DNA from 4 places in the Corynebacterium casei LMG S-19264 genome. Region 1 is predicted to be linked to each of the others. Evidence: riboswitches for the same ligand, from Rfam matches in the RefSeq annotation. Region 1 holds a riboswitch; each other region holds the start of a gene.
What was found. A riboswitch is a leader RNA that binds a small molecule or an ion and turns the genes downstream of it on or off. The one in region 1 is predicted to bind thiamine pyrophosphate.
Positions count from the first base shown of each region.

Region 2: another riboswitch for thiamine pyrophosphate. It lies ahead of thiM (hydroxyethylthiazole kinase); the one in region 1 lies ahead of thiC (phosphomethylpyrimidine synthase ThiC).
Region 3: another riboswitch for thiamine pyrophosphate. It lies ahead of CCASEI_RS02695 (ECF transporter S component); the one in region 1 lies ahead of thiC (phosphomethylpyrimidine synthase ThiC).
Region 4: another riboswitch for thiamine pyrophosphate. It lies ahead of CCASEI_RS05025 (thiamine phosphate synthase); the one in region 1 lies ahead of thiC (phosphomethylpyrimidine synthase ThiC).

Region 1 is NZ_CP004350.1:775,568-781,279, forward strand. Features, by position in the region: gene CCASEI_RS03770 (OsmC family protein) at 1-9, opposite strand, end outside; gene CCASEI_RS03775 (FAD/NAD(P)-binding protein) at 68-2,065, opposite strand; TPP riboswitch at 2,431-2,540, shown strand; gene thiC (phosphomethylpyrimidine synthase ThiC) at 2,568-4,352, shown strand; gene CCASEI_RS03790 (ABC transporter substrate-binding protein) at 4,400-5,320, opposite strand; gene CCASEI_RS03795 (sulfite exporter TauE/SafE family protein) at 5,524-5,712, shown strand, end outside.
Region 2 is NZ_CP004350.1:102,777-108,488, reverse strand. Features, by position in the region: gene CCASEI_RS00605 (ABC transporter ATP-binding protein) at 1-233, opposite strand, end outside; gene CCASEI_RS00600 (ABC transporter permease) at 223-1,005, opposite strand; gene CCASEI_RS00595 (ABC transporter substrate-binding protein) at 1,005-2,051, opposite strand; gene thiE (thiamine phosphate synthase) at 2,060-2,728, opposite strand; gene thiM (hydroxyethylthiazole kinase) at 2,725-3,534, opposite strand; TPP riboswitch at 3,620-3,715, opposite strand; partial or broken gene CCASEI_RS15645 (prevent-host-death protein) at 3,810-4,257, opposite strand; gene CCASEI_RS00575 (hypothetical protein) at 4,398-4,844, shown strand; gene CCASEI_RS00570 (threonine aldolase family protein) at 4,893-5,712, shown strand, end outside.
Region 3 is NZ_CP004350.1:544,592-550,303, reverse strand. Features, by position in the region: gene CCASEI_RS02705 (energy-coupling factor transporter transmembrane component T family protein) at 1-535, opposite strand, end outside; gene CCASEI_RS02700 (ABC transporter ATP-binding protein) at 528-1,883, opposite strand; gene CCASEI_RS02695 (ECF transporter S component) at 1,883-2,488, opposite strand; TPP riboswitch at 2,479-2,597, opposite strand; gene CCASEI_RS02690 (DNA-directed RNA polymerase subunit beta') at 2,791-5,712, opposite strand, start outside.
Region 4 is NZ_CP004350.1:1,080,913-1,086,624, forward strand. Features, by position in the region: gene CCASEI_RS05010 (HAD-IIA family hydrolase) at 26-802, opposite strand; gene CCASEI_RS05015 (acyl carrier protein) at 799-1,092, opposite strand; gene CCASEI_RS05020 (alpha/beta fold hydrolase) at 1,127-2,152, shown strand; TPP riboswitch at 2,211-2,323, shown strand; gene CCASEI_RS05025 (thiamine phosphate synthase) at 2,318-3,001, shown strand; gene thiO (glycine oxidase ThiO) at 2,998-4,152, shown strand; gene thiS (sulfur carrier protein ThiS) at 4,162-4,359, shown strand; gene CCASEI_RS05040 (thiazole synthase) at 4,362-5,144, shown strand; gene CCASEI_RS05045 (ThiF family adenylyltransferase) at 5,145-5,712, shown strand, end outside.

The sequences.
Region 1 (5,712 bases):
ATCAGACATTTAAATTCTCCTTCGTTGTTGGAACGATTCCCATGCTAGTCCTAGTTGTCGACTTATGTTAGACAGCTTGGTTCATTCTATTCACACCAAGAGCTATGCCCGCAGCGCTCGTCGCAGCTTTGTCCGCTTCTTGGATAAACCACGAGTCAGTGCCAGGTAGCGGTGGGGAAATGGTGGTATCTGGATACTGCGCGTGCGCTGGGATTCCCACCATGTGCAGGCGCGAATCTTGCTCGCCGTCTTCGCGCAGAACCCGGCGGGTCTGCGGATCCTGGGCAACGGATGCCGTTGGAATCTCCGTGCCGTCTTCCCAAATATCCGTGAATGGAACAACACGTTGTTGGTCCACGAGATTCTTTGTGAAGGCATCGGCAGGCGTCTTGCGAATATCTGGCTTGTGCACCCAAGCATCTAACAAGGTGGTGCCGCGGTAGCGCACACCGCCCGACGACGGCGAGCTCATGGTCCACTCACCAGTACGGCGATCCATGTCCAGCAGCGGATAGCCGCCAATGAACTTCACAATTCCCGCATCCACCAGCGCCATCAGCTGACGGGTGCGGAAGATTGGTGGGCCTGAGCACGCCAGCTGCGCCAACGCGATGGCTTTATCAAACATGTGGTGACGCGACTCCACGGTGTAGCTGCCTTCCGCGCCAAGCACTTGGGATGGCTTGCGGGAAAAGCCCAGCGACCACAAAGCAGCACGAACCGGGCTATCCGGCCCTTGCTCTGCATCCTTGAGGTCTTCTTCCAATCGCTGCATCAGATACGCTGTGAGCTCATCCGAGTTATCGAAGTTGGCTGGCAGCAAATGCATCCAGCGCAACAATGAAAAACGCTTGGTGGTGTACTGCGTGATGACATCATCGAGGGCGGTGATGCCGTTGAAGACAACGCTGGCATCGACCTCTGCGTCATCGATTGCCTGCACGATGGTGTCTAGGTCAGCCTTGAGCGCCTCCGGCTCCACGCGTGCCAACGTCTTCAAATATGCGTGGTAAGCATCGCGTGCAACGGCCGGCCACACTTCCACGTCATAGTCGATGGAACGGCGACCGCTTCGCGATGACAACTCTGCCACGACCTTCTTCAACCGTGGAATCTCCGCTGGCGCCGGCAAGCCGCGATCATCCGACTGCGGCATGAGCGGGTATCCACGGCGCGAGCTCGCGTAATACGTTGGCTCCTTGCCTGTTGGAATATAGCGAACCCCACCGCGGGCACTTGGATCATCCACGAACTTTCCGCCACGCTCTTGCGTGGTCAGAATCAAAATATCAAAAAAGCCCATGCCCAAACCGCGGGAGAGCACCTGCTCATTGTCCTTGATGGAAGCAACATCTTGCTCAATTGGGTTATTGGCGCGAATCCACTTCAGATCAGGGTGCTCATCAAGTGTTTGCTTGATCCATTTTTCCTGCTCTGAATATCCCTGGTTCTGCCAGCCGGTGACCGCGATGGTGACATCTGCGTCGATGCTTTCTCCGTTACTTAAGGAAATGGTGTCAAAACCACCCTTGTCCTCAATACCGGTGGCACGCGCCTTATGGGTCTTTACCGTGACCCACTCCGGAATATCCGCGAGCACCGACTCATAAAACCACACCAGGTAATAGCCATACAGTGCGCGCAAAGGATAAGAAGCAGGCTTAACCTGCTCCAGTTCTTCCTTGCTAAACCGCTTTGCTAATTCATCACCCAACGGGTGCTTTTCAACGTAGGCACGCTTTTCTGCGGAAACCTCATCCTCATAACCCAAGTGCAGACGCACCCACTCGTAAATGGTGGGGCCTTCCACCACCGGCGCATCCACTGTCGCGCCGGGCTCAGAAAACAGCGTCATGCCGTGCGCAAAAGTGTTCATGCACAGCGCCTTGGTTTGCGTAATGTCCCAAACTCGGCCGCCGCCGTGCTGCGCATCATCAATGAGATGCAAAGTCAGATCCTGCGGGGTAGTGGTCTCCGCATTGAGATGCGCAACAAGACGCTCCAGCGTGGAAACCCCACGCGGACCCAGACCGATAATCGCTATGGAAGGCGAAGTATTTGGCATAGTGTGAATCATCCCTCAGTTAACTAGACCCTAAAGTCCTTCTATTCTTTAGACGACTGTACCAACCTGTCTATTTAAATTAGTAAGAGCGGTTCACCGTGATGTCTGGCTCTGAATCCAATTCCCTTAACGGTAGGCGGTGCTTACTGTGTGAATAGTCAGCCGTTGGACACCTTTAGATTCACGATTGCTGAGAATAAAAAGGTTTCATAAAGGTCGATTTGAATTTAACTATTTGGTTCGAAGCTTCTGTTAGTGGCTGCATTTTATGGCTCTAGGTGTCATCGCGGCCAGATTGTATTTGGCCGAGAAGGAAATACCAGTAGGGGAGTTATTGCCGCGAACGTGGTTGGGTGGTAAAATGGGAATGTCCATGCGGGTGCTTCTACGAGGAGCTGAGATCGGGCTAGTGATGTCCGAGACCGTTGAACCTGATCCGGTTAATACCGGCGTAGGAAATTAGGAGACTTCATTGTCTGATCCAAAAAATAGTGGCACCAGTCTGTCTAAAACGCCCAATGACGCGTACAGTCTACGAAACTCTGAACAACATTCTTCCCACCACATTGGCTGGTTGAATGACTTGGAACATGGAATTCGAGTTCCGGTAACTGAAATCCATCAGAGCGATTCACCTGATGGAACCCCGAATGAGCCTTTGCAGGTGTATAGAACGATGGGCCCTGGCAGTGTGCCTGAAGTGGGCCTAGAACCACGGCGGGCAGAGTGGATTGCAGCACGCGAAGATACGGAAACTTATCAATCCCGCGGTGTGCGCCTGGAAGATGATGGGCTTGGTGCGGTGCGGCGTGGGGCGTCCTCGCAGCAATGGAAGGGACGCATGCCAGTTCCAATTCGAGCACGTTCTGGGAGCACGGTGACGCAGATGCACTATGCGCGACGTGGAATCATCACGCCAGAAATGCGATACGTTGCATTGCGAGAGAACTGCGATGTGGAAATGGTGCGCAGTGAAATTGCAGCGGGAACGGCAATCATTCCCGCTAACGTCAATCATCCGGAGTCGGAACCGATGATCATCGGTAAGAGCTTCCTTGTGAAAGTCAACGCCAACATTGGAAACTCCGCGGTGACAAGCTCGATCGACGAAGAAGTATCGAAGCTCGAATGGGCAGCGAAGTGGGGCGCCGATACGTTGATGGATCTTTCAACCGGAAATGATATTCACACCACTCGCGAGTGGATTATGCGTAACTCGCCCATCCCCATCGGTACAGTTCCCATCTATCAAGCGCTGGAGAAGGTCAATGGCGATGCAAATGCTCTAACGTGGGAAATCTACCGGGATACCGTCATTGAACAGTGCGAACAAGGTGTTGATTACATGACGGTTCATGCCGGCGTGCTACTGCGTTACGTGCCGTTGACGGCGGACCGAGTTACCGGGATTGTCTCACGCGGTGGATCGATCATGGCCGGATGGTGTTTGGCTCATCATCAGGAGAATTTCCTCTACACCCACTTTGATGAGCTGTGTGAGATTTTCGCCGCCTACGATGTCGCTTTTTCCCTTGGGGACGGGCTCCGCCCCGGTTCAATCGCGGATGCTAATGATGCAGCTCAATTCGCTGAGCTTGATACCTTGGCTGAGTTGACTGAACGGGCATGGAAATATGATGTTCAGGTCATGGTTGAAGGCCCTGGTCATATTCCATTCCACAAAGTTCGTGAGAATGTTGAACGCCAGCAGGAGCTGTGCAAGGGCGCACCGTTTTACACGCTGGGGCCATTGGTTACTGATATTGCGCCAGGCTATGACCACATCACATCCGCAATTGGCGCTACGGAGATTGCCCGATATGGCACGGCGATGCTGTGCTACGTCACGCCAAAAGAGCATCTTGGCCTGCCAAACCGGGATGATGTTAAGACCGGCGTCATCACGTACAAGATTGCTGCACACGCAGCAGACGTGGCTAAGAATCATCCCGGTGCAACTGCGCGTGATGATGCTCTATCTAAGGCGAGATTTGAGTTCCGCTGGAATGACCAATTTTCGCTCGGACTGGACCCGGTCACCGCGCAGGAATTTCACGATGAAACCCTGCCGGCTGAGCCTGCCAAGACCGCACATTTCTGTTCCATGTGTGGTCCCAAGTTCTGCTCGATGAGAATCTCGCAGGACATCCGCGATACCTACGGAAGCGCTGAAGCTCAATCCGCTATCGCCGGCATGCAACAAAAGAGCCAAGAGTTCCTGGCCTCGGGCGGACAGGTGTATTTGCCAGATCCGCTTGTTAAGAATGCCGGCGAGGCGAATGGGTAATTGAATCATGCCGAGCTTTTCCGCAGATCTACGCGCTGAAGCACTCTTCAAGATCGGAAGTCACGATCGATGCCGCTGAGGGGCCGGTGTGAACCCAGAGCGTGAAGTTTTCGCTGATGCAAAGCTGGCCGTTCTCTACTGCAGGAAGGGTATTCCACAAAGGGTTGCTTTCTGCTGCCTCCAAGGGCGCGGGACTGTCGACGAATGCGATAATGCGGTCGGCATCGAGAAGTCCGATATTTTCCGGAGGGATAAAGGACCACTCGCCGTTTTCGGACGGCACTGCTGATTCCACTAACTCGATGTTTTTGTAGACGCTGTGGAACTCCAGCTCCTACAAAGCTATCGGGCAGATATTGGCGAACTTGGTCATCACGGATACGAAGCAGCATGGTGCGCTGACCTGGTTCGTCGATGTTTGCGTCCAATTGCTCAATAGATTCGTCGGTCTCTTTGATTACTTCAGCGGCTTTATCTTCGCGTCCAGTAATCTCAGCCAACGCAGTCAGCTGGTCGCGCCAGCTGTTGGAGCCTTCCGCGTCCCGTGATGCAATTGCAGCGACCGGAGCAATGGGCTCGAACTTTTCCAGGTTCTCTTCGACGGCTTCATCTCCGATGATTAGGTCTGGATTTAGATTTGCGATGGCCTCGAAATAGGGTTCATCGTCGTTTCCTACAACCTCCATGTTTTCAGGTGCATCCTCTCGGAGGTAATCCTGAATTCCGCCAGCATCACCCCAGTAGGTTGAACCAACTGATGCTAGGTCGATTGCCAAAGCAAAGTCGAGGAAGTTCGCTTGAACGATCACAATTCGCTGTGGATTGCTTGGAATTTCAGCCTCCCCGAAGGCTGACTGAATTATCTGTGTTTCATTGGCACTCGCGGAGTTTGAACCGTCCACGGAACATCCCACCAGTACCGTCGCTGTTGTGAGTGCGCCAAGTGTTGTTGCAATTAGCCTTTTCATAAAGCCCTCCCGATTCGATCATGTGATCGTTTATTTTTATGAATTTAGACAAAGCCAAACTATGTGGATGATTTCCTTTCGTGAGCAAATTTTTTAATGTGAATCACGAATGGCGCGATGTGTTCCGAGAAACCTACTGGGCGGGTAGCTGCGTAGATATAGCTCCGCTGTTTCAGCTCAGCTAGGTGTCCTGTATAAGGTGGTTGTTTGTGTTAACTGTTGCCATCATCATTCTTGCGTCCGTCCTCATCGGTGCGTTCTTCCAGCGCATTACCGGCATGGGTGTCGGCCTGTTGGGCGGGCCCGTCATGTCCATCTTCTTGGGGCCGGTGCAGGGCGTCACGATGGTCAATGGACTTTCCATTATTAATGCGGTGAATAATGCGTGGGCA
Region 2 (5,712 bases), 670 kb from region 1:
TAGGCCACTTCCCCATCGATGCCCACCGTGCCACTAGTCGGTGAATCCAAACCCGCGATGATGTTAAAAAGCGTGCTCTTGCCGCAGCCAGATGGCCCAATGATGGAGACAAATTCCCCGGGATTCACCGTCAAAGAGATGTCATCCAGCACTGCGCGGTGGCGGGCATCGGCAAGCGAGAAGGTGCGTGAGATGCCCTCGAGGTGCAACTGCGGTGAGGTTTTAACGCTCATTGGCAGCGGTCCTTTCTTTGATATGCCACGGAATAACGGCCCGTTCCACCAGGTACGTGGATAGGTAGAGCACAATGCTGATCACAGCTGCGACGGTAACTGCGGCGAGCACCAAATCGGTGCGAAAAGCATTCTTTTGCACGCTCATATAAATGCCCAGGCCCTGTTTCGCGCCGACATACTCGGCGAAGATGGCGCCCACCACGGCATACGTAATGCCGATGCGCAAGGAAGTGAAAAAGAGAGGCAGCGCCGACGGTAGCCGCAAAAAGAGGAACTCTTTGATGCGCCCGGCACCCATGCTGCGCAGCAACGCCGATGCTTCCCTGTCCGCGCGCGCAAAACCATCGACTAGCCCGATGGTGACTGGGAAGAAGGTCACCAGAGCCACCACCAGAATCTTAGGCAGCAGCCCGAAGCCGAACCAGATGATCATCAACGGCGCGATAGCGACAATCGGAATGGTTTGGGAAGAAATCAGCAGCGGAACTAGGCCGCGGCGCATCAGCGGCGAGAAATCAATGACGATAGCAATCAGCCACGCGCACGCTAATGACACCGAAAAGCCCAGTAGCGTGACATTTAAGGTAGCCAGGGCATGCGCGCCAAGTGCGCTGCGGTGCTCCCAACCGGAGCTTGCCACAAGCGTTGGCGCCGGCAGCACCTGCGGGCGCACCGCGGTCAAACGCACGATTAACTCCCACGCGATAAGCAGCACGGCCAGAAAGCCTGCGGGCACCCAGATATTCTTAAAAGATAAATACTGCTTCATCAGTCCTGCAGATATTCATTGGTGAAAAACTCTGACCACTCCGGCTGCTTATCCAACAGTTTGCCGTTGTTATCAGTCAGCAGATCGGAATCGAAGAGGAACTGGCCGAGCTCGCTCCAGTGCTCCTCGGTTTGCACGCCGAAGTCACCGTTGTCATCGAGCATGTATTTATCCGCGAGCATCTCTTGGCTTTCCACCAGCATGTCTAGGTCAGTGAGCAGGCCGGCGTTTTCTTCCTGCAAAATCTTTGCGGCGGATTCAGGATCTTCCACGGAATCTTCATAGCCGCGAGCAAGGGCCTGCACAAAGTCACGCGCAGTATCCGGATTGTCTTCCAACCAGGTGTTATTGCCCACCACCAAGACTTGGTACGCATCCGGGAAACCATAATCGGTGTACGCGAAAGTCTTCAGGTCCACGCCGCGGTGTTCAGCTTCGATGCCTTCCCAGGCGACATAAGGGACGGTGAAATCAACATCACCGGAGTACAACGCCTCATAGGCAGAAGTTCCCAGCGTCACGGTTTCGAATTCGCCGTCGCCGCCTGCGGACTGTACCACGCCCTGCATAGTCTTGGTCTCCGCCGGGTTATCGAATCCACCGAAGGTCAGCCCATCCAAGTCGGCAGGGCTTTGGATGTCATCACGGTCTGCCAGTACCGCTACTTCCGTGGCCCAGGTTTGTTCCACGGCGAGTACTGATTTCAGGTCCGCGCCAGACGCCATGGACATCGACGCCGTGTCTTGGAAGCTGATGCCAAACTCGGCTTGGCCGGCATCGACAAGCACTTCGGGGTTGCTGTTATTAAACGGCAAGATTTCCACGTCAATGCCGGCGTCTTCGAAGTAGCCCTTGTTCAATGCCACGTAGAGCCCCGTGTGGTTGGTATTCGGTGTCCAGTCCAGCGCAAAGCGCACGGTAGTTTTCGCATTGCTTGCCGATACCCCCTCCGCCGCATCACCTCCCGCACAGCTAGTTAGCAAGGTAGCAAGGGCAACAACGGCGGCTGCGGCGATGGTGCGAAGAGAAATTGATGTAGTTTTCACGGTTTTTGTTATTCCTTTATATAAGTGGATTGGTTCCAGGCATCGGCCATGCTGCGGGCAACATGCTCGGGATCCTCGGCAGCACACAGCGCGGAGACAAAGCAGACACCAGCGGCCCCTGCTGCGCGCAGGTCAGCGATGTCTTCGGCGAGGACGCCGCCAATGGCCACGGTCGGCACCGGGGATATTGCGGTCAGGTGCGCAAAGCCCGCGATGCCCAGTGCTGGTGGATGATCCGGCTTGGTAGAAGTCGGCCGGATAACACCGACGCCGACATAATCCACGGTGCCTGCGGGAAGTGCGGCAACGGCAGCGAGGTGTTCTTCGGTATTCGCGGTTAAGCCGATAATGGCACCCGTACCGAGTTCTTCGCGCGCGGTCAGTACGGCTTCATCGGCTTGGCCCAAGTGCACGCCGTCGATGGCAATGCCACGCCTTTGAGCTTCGACGGCGACATCGAGGCGGTCGTTGATCACTAGCTTCGCGCGGCCATCGATAACTTCTGCAAGCTGCTCAAGTTGGGATAGCTGTTGGTCAAAACTGGCGTGTTTATCGCGCAGCTGCACCGTGTGCACGCCGCCGTCCACGGCCAGGCGCACGGTTTCCACCACGCCGCGCGCCCCGCACAGCACTGGGTCGGTGACTAAATAGATGCCATAATCCTGGCTGCTGCTCATGCCGCGTACTCCCGGATGCGCTGCTCCGAGGAGATGGCGGACGGGGTGAGGGTGGAGAGGGCATCGATAAGCGAAACTGCGAAAGACCCTGGACCTGCTGCTTGCGCGGCAGCCTGTTCGGCCGCGACGCCATAGACCGCATGCGCCGCGGCGACTGCCTCAACCGGGCAATAGGACCCGCGCACCGCGGCGAACGCAGCAATCAACGCGCCCAGCGCACAACCGCCGCCGGTGACCTGGGTCAAAAGCTCATCGCCGTTAGCCACGCGGATAACGCGCGTGCCATCGGTGATGAAATCCTCCGGCCCGGATACCGCGACCACGGTGTTGAGACGCTGCGCCAAAGCAATCGCGCCCGGCGCGGCGGCTTCTGTGGAATCTGTGGAGTCCACGCCCTTGCCGCCGGCTCCTTCCCCTGCCAAGGCAAGAATCTCAGAGGCATTACCGCGAATCGCGAACGGGGTTTGCGGAGCGAGTTTCTGCGCCAAGGCTGTGCGAATGGGCAACGCGCCAATCGCCACTGGATCCAACACCCACGGTGTTGCAGATTCGTTGGCGGCAGCGACGGCTTCTTCCATCGCTAAGCGTTGCTCCGGCGTGGGGGTTCCCAAATTCACCAGTACCCCGCCCGCGACCCGGGCGAAAGGGCCTGCTTCCCCGACGATGTCCGTCATCGCTGGCGCTGCGCCTATAGCAAGCACCACATTGGCGGTGAAGTTGGTAACCACCGAATTGGTTATGCACTGCACCAAGGGATTGTGCGCGCGTAGTTCACCGAGCAATGCTGCGGCAAAAGATAAGGTCATGGCCTTTCGCTTTCTTCCTCTGACGAAGAAGAATGTACAGCATCACCGCAGCGCACAATAGGACACCGATGGTATCCGCGCACAGCCAGTTTCATCCGGACAATCCCTTCGCCAGTACTAACTAGATCAGGTTCGACGGGTGTTATCTCAGCCGGTCTTTACGGCACCCCGTGTCTTAACGCACCACACTAGCCCAGGCCGCGTGTCCCGGCAATAACTTTTGCGTCAGAGCATGCCGAGGGAAGAATTTATGTCCTTTTCGAGCATCCAGCGTGCTACTTCGTCTCATCGGCATCGAGCCACTCGAGGTCAGCGCTTCCCAGTCCAGCAGCAACGGCGGTGGCTGTCTCTTTCCAAGAGGTCAGCTCGGAGATTGCCAGGTGTGGTTGTTCGGTAGCAAACGAAGCGCGGGCAGCGTCGACAAGGTCCTGAGCACAGGACTCACGATCCGCCGTGGACAAGGCGAGCATCCAGGGAAAGATTTTCGTCATGCGTTCGGTGAGCGTTCCATCTTCGTCGATGGCTACGGTAATTAACTGTGCAGCAAATTCGAGGAGACGCGCGCCCCTCAGCCTCGCGCTGCGACATCAACACCAGCGCCTCGCCGTCGCGACGCGTGATCGTGACCGGATGGTCTTCGGCCGCAGCGAAGACCTCGGCCGAGTGCTTGCTCAGATCCGAGGAGCGACGTGTCTGGTCGGGGCGATCAGCTGTAATAGGCATAACCACATCCCATTCGGAACATATTCGGAAGTCTAGCGTTATTGCCCTCCGCAAAGAACGCGAGCCTCCCTATGGGCTGAATTTTGTTACTACTCTTGATTGTCAAAGGCCCTTGTTGCCCGCCCACTTAAGGAGTGCCGATGGACAGTATGTTTATTATCTACCGAGGCAGAACTGTGACCTGGATCGATAGTCCAAACGAACCCCGTACGTGGACAGTCGTTTGTGGATCAGTATGGACAGAAGATGAGGTCCGTAGCCTGGCAGACAAGGCCCGCGCAAAAGGAACACCTCTCATCTCGGCCGAGGTGCCCCTCGCATTCACCGTAAACCCTGACTCTCCACCAACTTCCGTATTCATTCCAGGCCAGATCTGCATGGACCAAAACGATCCGCTGGCTGCAGAGTTCAGTGACTTTATCCCAATGAAGGCCTACTTAACGCGGGAGGAAGCAGAACGAGGAGAAGATGACTGGGATTACGTATGGGAGTTCCCTCTTCCGTGGATTGGTAGGTTCATGCTCACCCCCTTCACACTCGACCAATTTCCAGATGACCGCATGGACGCCCACAAGTTCTCGCTGTGACCGGTGTACGGTTTTCTGCAGAGCCGAAGAATCTCGAAGGAGTCCCGCGTGAAATCCCTGCATAACGTACAAGCGCACAGTTTCGCTTCCGATAATTATTCGGGCATTGCCCCGGAGGTACTCGCGGCGTTGACGGCAGCTAACGGCGGGCACCAGGCGGCATATGGGGCGGATGAGTACACGGCATTGCTTGACGATGTCATCGTGAAGCATTTTGGCTCCACCGCCACCGCGTATCCGGTTTTTAACGGAACTGGCGCAAACGTTGTGGGCTTGCAGGCATTGTTGCCGCGTTGGGGCGCGGTGATTTGTGCTGCGACTGCGCACATCAATGTCGATGAAGGCGGCGCACCCGAACGCATGGGTTCCATCAAGTTGTTGCCGGTGCCGACTGCAGATGGCAAGCTCACCCCGGAATTAGTCAACCGCGAGGCGTGGGGCTTTGGCAATGAGCACCGCGCGCAACCGCTGGTGGTTTCCATTACCCAGACCACAGAGATGGGTACCTGCTACACCCCGGAGGAAATTCGGGCGCTAGCGGATCATGTTCACGCTCGCGGCATGGCCCTGCACATGGATGGCGCGCGTCTTTCAAATGCGGCCGCAACACTCGGGCTGCCGCTGTCTGCTTTTACTACCGAGGCTGGCGTGGATGTTTTAAGCCTGGGTGGAACCAAAAATGGTGCACTCGGCGCTGAGGCCGCGGTAATTCTTAACCCCGATGCGCTAGTCGGTGGCGCGGAGACGTTGCCGTTTGTGCGCAAACTATCGATGCAATTAGCTTCCAAAATGCGGTTTATCTCCGCGCAGCTCATCGCGCTTTATGAAGACGACGTGTGGCTTAACAACGCTCGTCATTCCAACTCGA
Region 3 (5,712 bases), 230 kb from region 1:
AGGTATGAGCTATTTTTCCGCGGTCCGCTAGTCCGCGTGCGCGTCGCGCCTGCGTCATGGCTTGCCAGTCGTCTTTAAACAGGGTCAGCATGCGCACGCCAGCTACCGCGCCGATGACAAAGCGTGCGGGAAGCCGGAGGATTTGTGCGAGGGCATCGCCGAGTTCCGTTGGGTCGATATCGCGCGCGAGCACAATGACGGGCAAGGCCACCGCCAGCACGCGCAGCATCATGGCCAGGGCAAGCTCGATGGAATTGTCAGTCACCGTAGCCAGGAAGAAGGAGAAATATTCCCTTCCACCTTCTTGCGCATAGAGCAACATCGAAATGCCGGAAATAGGTGAGATGATAAACAGCGGCCAAGACATCTTCAGCAATCGCACAAGCCCGATGCCGCACAGGGGCGCGAAGATAAAAGTAACCAGCAATGAGACGGCAGCGCTCACCCAATCCACAGACAACAGCAGCGGGGTGGTGATAAGCAGTATCAGCGCCAAGCGCGTGAGCGGATTGACCCCACGAATCAGGTTAGGCATGGGCGCTCACCACCAGGTGGGCATCAGCCAGAGCCGAAATAAATAGTTCATCGTGGGTAATGGATGCCACGGTGACACCGGAGTCAGCCAACTCACGAATCATGCGCACGAGCTCCGCGAAGGTCTGCGGGTCCTGGCCAAAAGTCGGCTCATCCAATAGCACCACTTCAGGTGCGGTTACCAGAGCCGTTGCCACGGACAGTCGGCGTTTTTCGCCACCGGACAGAGTAAACGGGTTGGCATTGACCAAAGAGGTTAGCCGGAGTCGCTCCAGCAGCTTGTCGATGCGGTCTTGGTCGACCTTCTCCCCCATGACCTGCGGACCGACCCGCATTTCGTCGATGACGCTTCGCGCGACAAATTGGTGTTCTGGGTTTTGGAAGACGTATCCAATGCGGTGTGCCAGCTGCGCTGAAGTCCACTTGTGCGGGGACTTAGCTAGTCCCTTGCGCACGCTGTCGGAATATCCCAACTCGCCGGAGATAGGGTCAATAAGCCCTGCCATGGTCATCAACCAGGTGGTTTTTCCAGAGCCGTTTGCACCGGTGATAACTGTCGATGCACCTTCGGGAATCGCCAAAGTACGTGCCGGACCAAAGCGCGTGATGAGGTCTTTGGAGCACAGCGCCGAAGAAGCATCGGCAAGCTGTGTGCGTGCCACCGGAAGATCTGTAATCTTACGTGCCTCGATGGCTGGCTGCACGTCGCCGTCATAAACCTTCGCGCCGTGATGCAACACGATGGCGCGATTCAAAACCGGCGCCCAATCTTTGTAGTTGTGTTCAATGACTATCAGCGTGGCGCCGGTTTCTTCCACCACGTGGTTTACCGCCGCGACGACATCGGCAGCGCCTTGCGCATCCAAGTTCGCGGTGGGTTCATCCAGCAAGATGACTTCCGCACCCATGGCAATAACCCCCGCTAGCGCCAGGCGTTGCTTCTGCCCGCCGGATAGCCGCGCAGTGGGATGATCAATGTCGAGGTCAAGGCCCACCATTTCTAAGCTGCGGTGCACGCGGTGCCAGATGTCATCGCGTTCAAGGCCGAGGTTTTCACACCCGAAGGCGACGTCATCTCCCACGCGCGAGGCAATGACCTGCGAGTCAGGGTCTTGTAGGACGAGGCCGACATTAGCAGCATTGATAGTGAGCTCACCCTGCAAAGTGCCTTCATCATCCCCTCCCAGCACACCCGCGAGAGCAGCCATGAGCGTGGACTTTCCGGAGCCTGAATCACCGGCGAGTAAAAGACGTTCGCCGTGTTCAATGCTCAGGTCTAGTTCATTAATTGCGGGCTGATGCCGGCCGGCATGTTGCCAGCTCAGCCCGCGGGCAACAATCTGTGGCATTAACGCTCGCGCTGCTCGCGTCCTACGGCAAAACGGTCCAAGGCACCGGTCTTAGCCAGAGCTTTCACCGCGAAGAAGCTCAGTGCTCCCGCGAGGATTGCGCCCGAGATTACCAGGCAGGTGAGGTAAATGAGGTTGAATTCCAAGGACTTAGCGATGTTCGCGGAGGTAAACAGCTCGAGGACAAACGCTCCGATGGCCGCGCCGATACCGCCCAGCGCTGCGACGGTCAGGCTGAAACGGCGGTAGAGGAAGATAGCGAAGACGATTTCCACGCCCAAACCCTGTGCCAGGCCGGAGTACAAAGTCTCTGGTCCCCACTGGGAGCCGAAGACAGCCGAGACAGTTGCCGCGAGAGTTTCCACGTAGATTGCTGCGCCCGGTTTGCGGATGACCAGCGCACCGATGACACCGCCGGCGAGCCAAATGCCGGTTGCCAATCCACCAAGACCGGGAGTGAGTGCGTCCATGGCCATAAACCAGGCGTAGCCAACTGAGTTCCAAAAGACGAACACTAGGCCGCAGGCTACTGCGAGGATGGAAGCAACGATAATGTCTACGACTCGCCAACTGAGAGTGCGAGCAGGGTTAGCTAAAGTAACCATTTCTTTTATCCTTTCGCCGGCATTATCCGGTTCAAGTTCGACGGTTTCCCAGCGCCTGCGCCAGGGGTCTCAGCCCGCACTTTGCTTGCGAGCACCCGTAAATGAATATGATGCTCCTCAAGAACTACCAGAGTGCTCATACGCATGGCAAATATCTCGCCTTGAACCACCACGTGGGCAAAACAAAACGGCAGCGCCCGCGCTACTGAAAAATCAGTGCGCGGGCGCTGCCCTTATCTCGCAGGGACTACTTCTAAGTCTCCCGGAAAGTGGCCACGGAATTTCTTCCGTGAACAATTCCCTTAGAAGGTGAAGTCCTCATCCAGTGGGACGGAAGCGCCGGTGAACTCACCGAAGCCGTCGTCGCCGTAGATGGAATCGCCGTAAGTCGGAATCGAGTATGCCGCGTTGCGGGCAGCCTCGGTTGGCTTAACGGAGATGTTGCGGTAGCGAGAGATACCGGTACCAGCTGGGATCAGCTTACCGATGATGACGTTCTCCTTGAGGCCGATTAGCTTATCGGAGCGCTTGTTAATAGCGGCATCGGTAAGCACGCGGGTGGTCTCCTGGAAGGACGCCGCAGACAGCCAAGACTCGGTAGCCAAGGAAGCCTTGGTAATACCCATGATCTCTGAACGCAGCTGTGCTGGCTCATTGCCCTCTGCCTGCATCGTGGCGTTGATCTGGCGTGCCTCGGAAAGGTCAACCAGAGTACCTGGCAGCAAGTCGGTGTTACCCGAATCGATGACGGTACCGCGACGCAGCATCTGACGGATGATGATCTCGATGTGCTTATCGTGGATGGCCACACCCTGAGCACGGTAAACAGCCTGAACTTCATCAATGAGGTGCTTTTCCACACCACGGCGACCGAGAACCTCGAGCACGTCGTGTGGGTCAGCCGCACCGCGCATCAGACGAAGACCGGTGGTGACATGGTCACCGTCACGCAAGGAGCGCTCGATCATCGCGTTCGGGTTGGACTCCATTGGGCGACGAACCTGAGCAAGGCCCTGACGCTTCGACAGCTTCTCGTAGACCACGTTGTCCGAACCATCGTCCGGAGTAATGGTCAAGGTCCAGAAGTTACCTTCATCAGACAGCGAGATGGTGCCATCGACAGAAGCGATTGGTGCACGGTTCTTAGGGTTACGTGCCTCAAACAGCTCCTGAACACGAGGCAGACCACCGGTAATGTCGCCACCGACACCACCCTGGTGGAAGGTACGCATTGTCAGCTGGGTACCAGGCTCACCAATGGACTGCGCTGCAACAATACCGACGGCTTCGCCGATATCGACCAGCTGGCCAGAAGCCATGGACTTGCCGTAGCACTTTGCACAAACACCGGCTGGTGTCTGGCAGGTAAGCACGGAGCGAACCTTGACCTCAGTAACGCCTGCGTTAACCAGCTTGTCGGTCAGTTCCTCAGTGAGGTCTGCGCCTGCTTCAGCAACAACGTTGCCTTCAGCATCCTTGACATCGGTTGCAACAACACGGCCCGAAGCTGAGGTCTCCCACAGCTCGTGAACAGCGTAGGTGCCTTCAGCAACTTCCTCGCCGATTGGGACGCGAACGCCCTGACGGGTGCCACAGTCGTCTTCGCGAACGATGACATCCTGCGCAACGTCAACCAGACGACGGGTCAGGTAGCCGGAGTCAGCGGTACGCAGAGCGGTATCCGCCAGACCCTTACGGGAACCGTGGGAGTTGTTGAAGTACTCCAGAACCGACAGACCTTCACGGAAGGAGGTCTTAATCGGACGGGTGATGTAGTCACCCTTAGAGTTCACAACCATGCCCTTCATGCCGGCCAGGGTCCAGATCTGACGCATGTTACCTGCTGCACCAGACTTAACGATCATCGGAATTGGGTTGTCGTCAGGGTACAAAGCCTCAACCGCGTTACCCACGGAGTCGGTTGCATCCTTCCATAGCTCAACCAGACGGTCGTAGCGCTCACGCTCAGTCAGCGCACCCTGATCCCAGTACTTGCGCTCAATGCGCTCTGCTTCCTTCTCATAAGACTCGAGCATCTCGGTCTTGTTTGGAAGAACCAGAACGTCGTGCATGGTGATGGTGACGCAAGAGCGGGTTGCCCAGTAGAAACCGGCATCCTTCATCTTGTCCAGCACCTGCGCCACGGTGATCATTGGGTACTTGATAGCGAGGTCGTTGATGACGTCACCGAGCAGGACGATGTCCTTGGAGCCGCCCTTACGGACCATGACGCCCTCAAGGTATGGGTAGTTCCATGGCAGGAGCTCATTGAACATGATGCGACCCAGGGTGGTCTCAGCCATCCAGGACTCGCCCTTGGTCCAGCCGTCTGGGAACTGAGCTGCCTCAATTGCCTCAGTTGGACGCAGGTGATCAATGCGAACCTTGATTGGAGCCTGCAGGCCAAGGACACCACGGTCATAAGCCATGATGGCTTCTGCGTAGGAGGAGTACACGCCCTGTGCAGGACCGTTCTCATCCGCTGGTGCGTAGCGGCCGTTGCCACCAATTTCATCCTCGCGCTTGTTCATGGTGAGGAAGTACAGACCGGTCACCATGTCCAGGCGTGGCATAGCCAGTGGCTTACCCGACGCTGGGGAGAGAATGTTGTTGGAGGACAGCATCAGAACACGAGCCTCAGCCTGTGCTTCTGCGGACAGTGGCAGGTGAACTGCCATCTGGTCACCGTCGAAGTCGGCGTTGAATGCTTCACAAGCCAGTGGGTGCAGCTGAATAGCCTTACCCTCAACCAGCTTTGGCTCGAACGCCTGGATGCCCAGACGGTGCAGGGTTGGTGCACGGTTCAAAAGAACTGGGTGCTCAGAAATTGCTTCTTCCAGAACGTCCCATACCTCTGGACGCTGACGCTCAACCATGCGCTTAGCGGACTTGATGTTCTGCGCGTAGTCATTTTCAACCAGTCGCTTCATCACGAATGGCTTGAACAGTTCCAGAGCCATCAGCTTAGGAAGACCACACTCGTGCAGCTTCAGCTGAGGACCAACAATAATTACGGAACGACCAGAGTAGTCAACACGCTTACCCAGCAGGTTCTGACGGAAACGACCCTGCTTACCCTTGAGCAGGTCGCTCAAGGACTTCAGTGGACGGTTGCCAGGACCGGAGACTGGGCGGCCACGACGGCCGTTGTCAAACAGTGCGTCAACAGATTCCTGCAACATACGCTTCTCGTTGTTCACGATGATCTCAGGTGCACCGAGGTC
Region 4 (5,712 bases), 310 kb from region 1:
GTTTACCGTAATTGCCGCAGGCAATCTAGGCAAACGGGTCCATGAGGCGTTCTGGGATGTCCGCTACGGAGTCCAGTACACGGGTGGGTCGGAATGGGTAGCGGGAAATAGCGGCGTCGGTCATGATACCGGTGCGGACCAAGATGGTGCGCATACCGGCTTCCAAACCGGCTTTGACGTCGGTGTCCATGCGGTCGCCGATCATGACGGTATTCTCTGAGTGCACGCCGATGTTGTTGAGCGCTGAGCGCATCATGACGGGGTTGGGTTTGCCCACGTAGTAAGGCTCACGGTTGGTCGAAGCGGTAATCAGCGCGGCCACGGAACCGGTGGCAGGCAAGATACCCTGCGGGGCAGGCCCCGTGACATCCGGGTTGGTGGCAATAAAGCGCGCGCCGCCGCGGATGAGGTTGATGGCGGTGGTGATCGCCTCAAATGAATAGGTACGGGTCTCACCCAGGACTACAAACTCGGGATCGTTGTCGGTGAGAATCCAGTCTTCCTCATGCAGGGCAGTGGTCAGGCCTGATTCACCAATGACGTACGCGGTGCGGGTGGTGGACTGCTGGGATAGGAACTTCGCGGTTGCCAGGGCAGAGGTCCATATTTTATCCGCCGGGATGTCTAGTCCTTGGGAACGCAGCCGCGCGGACAAGTCCCGCGGGGTGGCCATGGAGTTGTTCGTCAACACCATGAACCTAATCTCATTGTCTTTCAACACCTGCAGGAATTTATCCGCCCCGGGAATCATCTCACCTTCTTTGATGAGAACGCCGTCCATGTCAGATAGATAGGAAATCATTGTTTTGCCTCCACAAATTTGGCCACATCGTCCACGGTTTCAAGTGCTAGTGCGTTAGATTCTTCAAACTTCACTCCCAGGCGGTCTTCTGCGCGCACTGCAAACTCAATCAGATTCAAGGACGTTAGCCCTAGCTCATCAAGTCGACGCGCAGGTTCGAGATTCTCTAGGTCCTGCCCGGTAATCTCAGAGATGAGCGCCAAATATTCCGGTGCACCGGTTGATTTGGTTTCTGTGTTCTGTGAGGTCTGAAGGTGAGCACGTAGTTGTGCACTGAGGTCATTGGACATGCAACTTAGTCTAGCTTCTACAATGGATGCCCATATGTATAAACGAAACAGGATTGCGGCTGCATACCGTGGGCAGCGCCGGAAAAACCGTGCCGCGCAGCGCCTTTTGCACCAGCGTCTGCATGACCATGAAACATCGCCTGGTCTGCAAAATCTCGACGCTGAGGGGGAAGTCGATAATGAGGGCGTGGACATTGCTTGGTTTGAGGTAGGCAATCCCAATGCTGATGTCACCGTGGTGTTTATTCATGGCTATTGCCTGTCGTCAGAGGCGTGGTGTGACCAGGTTGAGCACTTGCGTAGCAGGAGCGATGTTCGCAGTTTGCTTGTTGATGTCCGGGGGCACGGAATGTCCTCACGCGTTCCAGCGGCAGACTGCACCATTGATGATGCAGCGGATGATGTCCTCGCCGTGATTTTGGAGCGCCTTCCTAAAGACGGCGGTCGCATTGTTGTGGTGGGTCATTCTTTGGGTGGCATGATTGCTCTGAATCTTATTCGCCGCGCACCTCAAGATATCTTCGAGCGCATCTCTGGTGCGCTGTTAATTTCAACGTCCATGCGTCGTTTCGCCGATAAGGGTGTCACGCGCGTGCTGCAGTCTTCAATTGCCGAGGCTTTTTATTCCGCGATTGACCGCGTGCCGCAGAAATTCAACCGCCTGCGCTTTGCTGTCGCCCAAATTGCAGCGCCAACCATTGCCGCTGTGGTTGCAGGTTTCCCCAAGATGGAACGCCTGCAATTCCACACGGCGATGTTGCTGGATACTCCGCTGCCAAGTTTTGTCGGCTACTTCGATGAATTGACTGACCATTCGGAATTTGAAGCCCAAGAACGCCTGCAAAAACTGCAGGGCCAGGTGGTTATCGGTTCCATGGACATCATCACGCCGAAGAGCCAGTCGGAGGCCATCTGCGAAAAGTGGAATAACTGCGAGCTCAAAGTCATCGACGGCTCCGGCCACATGGTGATTTTGGAAGAGCCAGAGCAGATCTCCGAAGCACTGGATGAAATAATTTCTGCGGCCGCAATTTCGAATCACCAAGACTCACCTGCTTAGAAGACTCAACCTTTAAGGTGTTGTTGACAAAACTTCCTTCCCACGCTTGACTGGTTTTCACTACCTCAACGGGTGCCCAAAGCATTGGGCTGAGATGAGCGCTGCAGCTGCGCCGGACCGTTTGAACCTGTCAGGTTAATACCGTCGAAGGAAGCGAGGACATTGGTGAAAACCCGTGCCCAACTTGATCTGCGCTGCTATGTTGTCACCGGCAACGGCTCACAAGATGACATTGTGGCCACTGCCGCACAGGCCGCTGCGGGCGGCGCTGGCGTTATCCAAGTTCGTTCTAAGCCCATTGGAGCCGGTCAGCTGCTCAAGCTTGCAGAGAAGGTTTCTCTCGCCGTCGCTGAAGCGAACCCCGCAACAAAGATTCTTATCGATGACCGCGTGGATATCGCCGCCATCCTCATGCGTCGCGGACTGCCCGTACACGGCGTACACGTCGGCCAAAGCGACATCCTCGTCACAGATGTCCGTGAGCTTTTAGGCCCCGATGCAATTATCGGGCTGACCACCGGAACCGCCGAGCTCATACAACAAGCAAATGAGTACGCGGACATCATCGATTATGTTGGTGCTGGACCTTTCCGGCCCACGCCCACCAAAGACTCCGGTCGCGCACCGATTGGCCTGGAGGGCTATCCGCAGCTGGTTGAGCTGTCGAAACTCCCGATTGTCGCAATCGGAGATGTCCAGCCAGCCGACGTCGCAGCCCTAGCCTCCACCGGCATCGCAGGTGTTGCCATGGTCCGCGCATTCATCGAGGCCCCCTCAGCCACTGAGCTTGCCCAGCAGATCATCGCTGATTTCTCCGCCGGCCTGCAGATGTCGGGGGCGACGTCATGACAGCACATGCCCTAGTCATCGGCGGCGGCATTATCGGCCTGTCCACCTGCTTTGAATTCCAAGACGCCGGATTCGAGGTCACTCTCATCGATCCTGATCCCATCTCCGGCGCCACCCACCATGCCGGCGGCATGCTAGCGCCCACCGCAGAGGTGCAATACCAACAGCAAGCACTGGTTCCACTGATGAAAGAATCCGCACAGCTTTACCCAGACCTCATTCGGCGCGTCACGCAGTACACCGACCTACCCACCGGCTACCGCACCGAAGGCACTTTGCTGATTGGCGCCGACAGGGCAGATGCGCAGCACCTCACCGAGCTCATCGACTACATCAAGGCCGAAGAACTCGACATTGAAGCACTAACCACCAGGCAAGCCCGCCAGTTGGAACCAGCACTGTCACCGCGCATCACGAAAGCCGCGGCCATCGATGGTGACCACCAGCTTGACCCGCGCCTTTTTGCCCGCGCACTTTTTGATGCCGTGCTCGCCAGGGGAGCGCAGCACGTATGCGACACCGTCACCACCGTCACCACCATCGCTGAGTCGGCCACGCACCAGGTCGTGACCTTGAATTCCGGTGCGCAGTTCGAGGTCGATTCCTCCGACGTCATCATCCTTGCCGCCGGATTGGGCGCAGCGAAAATCACCGGATGGTTTGAGGGCGAGCATCCCCTGCAGCTTCGCCCAGTGTATGGCGATGTGCTGCGTGTTCGCGTTCCAGAATCCCTCCAGCCTCTGACCACGCGTGTTATTCGCGGGTTCGTAGAAGACCGACCCATCTACGTCATCCCGCGCGCGGACGGCACAGTCACCATCGGCGCGACCAGCAGGGAAGACCAGCCCCACCCGCGCACCTCCGCCATCCACGATTTACTGCGTGATGCCATCCGCGTGGTACCAGGCCTAGAAGAAACCGAGTTCCTCGAAGCCACCTGCGGCGCACGTCCCGGCACCCCCGATGACCTGCCTTATCTCGGCCAGGTTCGCCGCAGCCTCATCGTTTCCACCGGATACTTCCGCCACGGCATTTTGCTCGCCGCACTCGGCGCCCGCACGGCAGTGCAATTGGCTACTGGCCAGCAGACATCGCCAGCCATCGCACCCTGCGATCCTTTCCGCCATGCCTCATCCACCCTCAACGTTTAGGAGAACACCTTGATTACTTTTCATTTCAACGGCGAGGCCGTTAAAACCCAGCCGCAGAGCATTGAACAGTTCGTGCACGAGCGCATCGGCAGTGATGAAGGCGTTGCCGTTGCTGTCGATGGCGCCGTGGTGCCACGCTCGCAATGGGGCCGCGAGATTGAATCCGGCAACGTCCTGGATGTTCTCACCGCAGTGCAGGGAGGATAGATATGCTGACCATCGCAGATAAAACCTTCACCTCGCACCTGGTTATGGGCACCGGTGGCGCGAGTTCGCAGGCGCTCCTGGAAGAGTCATTGCGTGCCAGTAAAACCGAGCTGACCACCGTGGCGATGCGCCGCCACAGTGCCAACACCGGCGCTGGTGAGTCCATATTTGAGATGCTGCGCCGGCTCGGCATTGACCTGCTTCCAAATACCGCTGGGTGCCGTACTGCCCGCGATGCCGTGCTAACAGCGAAGCTAGCGCGCGAAGCCCTTGGCACCTCCTGGGTGAAAGTTGAAGTCATTGCTGATGAACACACGCTTTTGCCCGATACCACTGAGCTTCTGGAGGCCTGTGAACTACTCATCAACGATGGTTTCACCGTGCTCGCGTACACCTCTGATGATCCGGTAGTGGCCTCTCGTTTGGAAGACGTGGGAGTTTCCGCGGTCATGCCGCTTGGTTCACCCATCGGCACCGGACTTGGGATCTTGAATCCACACAATATTGAACTGATTTGCTCGCGCGCATCCGTGCCGATTCTTCTCGATGCCGGCGTCGGCACCGCCTCCGATGCAGCATTAGCGATGGAACTAGGATGCGACGGAGTATTGCTGGCCTCCGCTATTAACCGCTCCCAAGATCCGGTCGCCATGGCAAGGGCGATGTACCACGCAGTCGAAGCCGGGCGCTTAGCCTTTGCGGCTGGACGGATCCCGAAACGTGAGCACGCGGTGGCATCGTCAAGTTTTGAAGGCCTTGCAAATTGGTCTGAGCAGGTGCTGTAAATGAGTCTTCCTGAGCACGAACTACGCCGGGTTGCCCGCCACTTAGCACTTCCTGGGTTCGGTATCGAAGAACAACAACGCCTTTATAATGCGCATGTCTTAGTCATCGGCGCTGGCGGTCTGGGTTGTCCCGCGATGCAATCTTTGGCATCGGTAGGCATTGGCACCATCACCATCATTGATGATGACACCGTGGACATCACAAACATTCACCGCCAAATCCTCTTCGGCGCCGATGACGTGGGCAAACTCAAAGTAGAAGTCGCCGCGACGCGCCTTGAAGAACTCCAACCCGGCATCACCGTTAATGCGATTCCCAAACGCCTCTCCACCGCCAACGCGGTGGACCTGGTGGGCTCCGTTGACTTGGTGCTGGACGGCTCAGATTCCTTCAGCACCAAATACCTGGTTGCTGATGCCGCTGAAATCACCGGTACGGCGTTGATCTGGGCAACAGTGCTTCGGTTCCACGGCGACCTGGCGCTGTTTCATTCCGGACCTGAACTGCGTGGTGTCGGACTCCGGGATCTATTCCCGCAGCAACCCGATGCGAATTCTGTGCCGGACT